Regions from separate parts of the Streptomyces sp. NPDC050211 genome, predicted to be linked through region 2. Evidence: predicted binding sites of a transcription regulator. Region 2 holds the regulator's gene; the other holds the start of a gene.

Region 1 (2,471 bases), on a different contig from region 2:
AGGCCTGCGGCATCAAGTACGCGCCCCTGTGGAACGAGGAGGTCTTCGCCGACCACTGGGAGTACCGCGAGTGGGACCGTGACCTTCATCCCGGCGACATCGTTCTCAGCCACTTCCGCGGTAAGGACGACTGGAAGGGCACGATGCCGGACATGGTCCGACGGTTCCTGGAGAAGGTCACGGCGAAGGGGTACGCCGTGGCACGGCTGGAGGACTACCTGTGAGGCTGCGCGCGGCCGGGGCGCTGGCGCTGACCGCCACGCTGCTCACCGGCTGCGCCCAGTCCGTCGACCCCACCGAACGCCTCGGCGAGAAAGCCGCCGGACGGGTGAGCCCGCACGGCCCGGAGGCGGACCGGGGTCTGCCGTCCGTGGTGGACCGGGTCCGCACCAAAGACAGGGTCGTCTTCCTGACCTACGACGACGGCGCCGAGAAGGACCCCCGCTTCGTCGACATGGTCCGCGAACGGCGGCTCCCGGTCAGCATGTTCCTCACGGACAGTGTCGTGGGGCCGGGCTACGGCCACTTCGCGCGCCTGCAGTCGGTCGGCGCGAGCATCCAGAACCACACCCTCGACCACACCGCCCTGCCCGGCCTGCCCTACGCCGGCCAGCGCGCCGAGATCTGCGGCCAGCAGGACAAGCTCAAGTCCCGCTTCGGCATCCGCCCCCGCCTCTTCCGCCCACCCCACGGCCGCTACGACATGACGACCCTGCACGCCACCGCCGACTGCGGCCTCTCGGCGATCGTCCTGTGGACCTCCGCCGACACCGACGACGCCCCCCTCCACCCCGGCGACATCATCCTCATCGGCCCGGACGACCCGACCGGCCCACCCCTGTGGCAGCGGACGGAACGGCTGCTGCGGCGGGTGGAGGCGGCGGGGCTGAGGGTGGGGCGGCTGGAGGATTACCTGTAGCTCCCGAGCTGGAGAAACACCTGTGGATCGGCTGAGAAACGCGGCGCGCGCCGCACGTCGTTGGCACTCCGCTTGACCGAGTGCTAACTGCGGTCATAGTCTCGGCTCTGGCACTCCCCCCTGGAGAGTGCCAATAGCGACGGGCAGGTCCGGCACCCGCGACGACGGATCGACCTGGTCGCCACCTCAGACAGTTAACCCCGTGAGATCTCCGAAGGGGGAGGTCGGATCGTGACGACCACCAGCTCCAAGGTTGCCATCAAGCCGCTTGAGGACCGCATCGTGGTCCAGCCGCTCGACGCGGAGCAGACCACCGCCTCTGGCCTGGTCATCCCGGACACCGCCAAGGAGAAGCCCCAGGAGGGCGTCGTCCTGGCCGTGGGCCCGGGCCGCTTCGAGAACGGCGAGCGCCTGCCGCTCGACGTCAAGACCGGCGACATCGTGCTGTACAGCAAGTACGGCGGCACCGAAGTGAAGTACAACGGCGAGGAGTACCTGGTGCTCTCCGCTCGCGACGTGCTCGCGATCATCGAGAAGTAGATCAACGAAGCACACTTGCTTTTGAGCTGCGCCCCGGGCCCCCGCGACCTTATGAAGCCGGGCGTCAGGGGCGCAGTTCGTTTCACCCACGTTTTCCGAGAGGGCTGAACCGCTCCCATGGCGAAGATCCTGAAGTTCGACGAGGACGCCCGTCGCGCCCTCGAGCGCGGCGTCAACAAGCTTGCCGACACGGTCAAGGTGACGATCGGCCCCAAGGGCCGCAACGTCGTCATCGACAAGAAGTTCGGCGCACCCACCATCACCAACGACGGTGTCACGATCGCCCGCGAGGTAGAGATCGAGGACCCGTACGAGAACCTCGGCGCGCAGCTGGTGAAGGAGGTGGCCACCAAGACCAACGACATCGCTGGTGACGGCACCACCACCGCCACCGTGCTGGCCCAGGCGCTGGTCCGCGAGGGCCTGAAGAACGTCGCCGCCGGCGCCTCCCCGGCCGCCCTGAAGAAGGGCATCGACGCCGCCGTCGCCGCGGTCTCCGCGGAGCTCCTCGCGACCGCGCGCCCGATCGACGAGAAGTCCGACATCGCCGCCGTCGCCGCGCTGTCCGCCCAGGACCAGCAGGTCGGCGAGCTGATCGCCGAGGCGATGGACAAGGTCGGCAAGGACGGTGTCATCACCGTCGAGGAGTCCAACACCTTCGGTCTGGAGCTGGACTTCACCGAGGGCATGGCCTTCGACAAGGGCTACCTGTCGCCGTACATGGTCTCCGACCAGGAGCGTATGGAGGCCGTCCTCGACGACCCGTACATCCTGATCAACCAGGGCAAGATCTCGTCCATCCAGGACCTGCTGCCCCTGCTGGAGAAGGTCATCCAGTCCAACTCCTCCAAGCCGCTGCTGATCATCGCCGAGGACGTGGAGGGCGAGGCCCTCTCCACCCTCGTCGTGAACAAGATCCGCGGCACCTTCAACGCGGTGGCCGTCAAGGCCCCCGGCTTCGGTGACCGCCGCAAGGCGATGCTGGAGGACATGGCCGTCCTCACCGGCGCCA
Region 2 (2,471 bases):
GACCGTGCAGTGCAGGTCGTCGCCGCGCCGCTGGAACTGCGCGTGCGGCAGCTCATGGATCTCGACGTACAGGTCACCGGCGGGACCGCCACCGGGACCGACCTCGCCCTCACCCGCGAGCTGGATCCGCGTGCCGTTGTCGACACCGGCCGGGATCTTGACCGTGAGGGTGCGCCGGGAGCGGACCCGGCCGTCACCGGCGCACTCCGGGCACGGCGTCGGCACGACCGTGCCGAAGCCCTGGCACTGGGGGCAGGGCCGGGACGTCATGACCTGGCCCAGGAAGGACCGGGTCACCTGCGACACCTCACCGCGACCGCGGCACATGTCACACGTCTGCGCACTCGTCCCCGGCGCGGCGCCCTCGCCGCTGCAGGTCGAGCAGACGATCGCCGTGTCGACCTGGAGGTCCTTGGTCGTGCCGAAGGCCGCCTCGTCCAGCTCGACGTCCAGCCGGATCATCGCGTCCTGGCCGCGCCGCGTACGCGACCGCGGGCCCCGCTGGGACGCCGTACCGAAGAACGCGTCCATGATGTCCGAGAAGTTCCCGAAGCCACCCGCGCCGAAGCCGCCCGCGCCACCGGCGCCGCCGGCCTGGGACAGCGGGTCGCCGCCGAGGTCGTAGACCTGCTTCTTCTGCGGGTCCGACAGCACCTCGTAAGCGGCGTTGATCTCCTTGAACCGCTCCTGGGTCTTCGGATCCGGATTGACGTCCGGGTGCAGCTCGCGTGCGAGCCGCCGGAAGGCCTTCTTGATCTCTTCCTGCGACGCGTCGCGGCGCACGCCGAGAACGGCGTAGTAGTCCGTGGCCACTTACGACTCCGCCAGGATCTGTCCGACGTACCGTGCCACTGCGCGTACCGCTCCCATCGTTCCCGGGTAATCCATGCGGGTCGGTCCGACCACGCCGAGCTTGGCGACTGCCTCGCCGCCCGAACCGTAGCCGACCGACACGACAGACGTGGAGTTGAGTCCCTCGTAGGCGTTCTCGTGACCGATGCGTACGGTCATGCCCGAATCCCCGGCCTCACCAAGCAACTTGAGGAGCACGACCTGCTCCTCCAGCGCCTCGAGCACCGGCCGGATCGTGAGGGGAAAGTCATGCCCGAAGCGGGTCAGATTGGCGGTGCCGCCGATCATCAGCCGCTCTTCGTTCTCCTCGACGAGGGTCTCCAGAAGTGTGGAGAGCACCGTCGAGACCGTGCCGCGGTCCTCGTGGTCGAAGGCCTCGGGCAGGTCCTCGACCAACAGCGGGACATCGGTGAACCGGCGTCCGGCGACCCGGCTGTTGAGCCGCGCGCGCAGATCGGCGAGAGAGGCCTCGCCGAACGGCGCCGGACAGTCGACCATCCGCTGCTCGACCCGCCCGGTGTCCGTGATCAGCACGAGCATCACGCGCGCGGGAGCGAGTGAGAGCAGTTCCACGTGCCGCACGGTGGAGCGGGTGAGCGAGGGGTACTGCACGACGGCGACCTGCCGGGTCAGCTGCGCGAGCAGCCGCACCGTCCGCGCCACCACATCGTCGAGATCGACGGCCCCGTCGAGGAAGTTCTGAATCGCACGCCGCTCGGGCGCGCTCATCGGCTTGACGCCGGCCAGCTTGTCGACGAAGAGGCGGTAGCCCTTGTCCGTGGGGATGCGCCCGGCGCTGGTGTGCGGCTGGGCGATGAACCCCTCGTCCTCCAGGACCGCCATGTCGTTGCGCACGGTCGCCGGGGAGACACCGAGGTTGTGCCGCTCGGTCAGCGCCTTGGAGCCGACCGGCTCCTCCGTGCCGACATAGTCCTGGACGATGGCGCGCAGCACCTGAAGCCTGCGTTCACTCAGCATCTCGCGCACACCTCCAGAAGTCGTCCCTCTCGGCGCCTCGCCTGGCACTCTTCGCTTCCGAGTGCCAGAGTTCCCCGGCCCAGTGTACGGCGGTCGGGTACTCACGGGGCAAGGACGGGGTCGTACGGCTAGCGTCGCCGTATGAGCGTGACTTGGGAAGAGCTGGGGTGGGAGCGGCTGGCGGCCGGGGTGGGACGGTGCCGGCTGCCGGTCTGGGACTGCACGGTGGGGCTGGTCGTCGGGGCCGGCGCGGCTCTGGTGATCGACGCCGGGTCGAGCCTCGCGGAGGGCGCACGTGTGCGTGCGGGGGCTCAGGAACTCGCCGGCCACCGTGTGACTCATCTCGCGCTCACCCACCCACACTTCGATCACGTCTTCGGGGCGGGGGCCTTCGCGGGCGCGGAGTTGTACGGCGCGGTGGGCATCGACACGGTGTACTCGCACACCGGGCGCGAGGAGCTGCGGGCGGACGCGGTACGCCACGGTCTGGACGCCGGCCCGGCGGACGAGGCGGTGGTGTCCCTCACACCGCCCCGCCATCACGTCTCCGGCGAGTGGACCCTCGACCTGGGCGGCGGCCGGCAGGTCCTCCTCGCCAACGTGGGTCCGGGCCACACCGCCCACGACCTCGCGGTCCTCAT

Evidence for each region. The regulator HrcA, encoded in region 2, represses chaperone genes, less so after heat shock. The targets are predictions, from matches to a motif close to TTNGCACTCNGNNNNNCNGAGTGCNAA.
Region 1: the regulator HrcA is predicted to act here: its motif matches at 980-1,006, upstream of groES (co-chaperone GroES).

The regions. Positions count from the first base shown of each region.
Region 1 is NZ_JBFALC010000004.1:94,920-97,390, forward strand. Features, by position in the region: gene AB0I98_RS06115 (polysaccharide deacetylase family protein) at 1-224, shown strand, start outside; gene AB0I98_RS06120 (polysaccharide deacetylase family protein) at 221-919, shown strand; gene groES (co-chaperone GroES) at 1,151-1,459, shown strand; gene groL (chaperonin GroEL) at 1,577-2,471, shown strand, end outside.
Region 2 is NZ_JBFALC010000003.1:227,992-230,462, forward strand. Features, by position in the region: gene dnaJ (molecular chaperone DnaJ) at 1-813, opposite strand, end outside; gene hrcA (heat-inducible transcriptional repressor HrcA) at 814-1,830, opposite strand; gene AB0I98_RS05010 (MBL fold metallo-hydrolase) at 1,972-2,471, shown strand, end outside.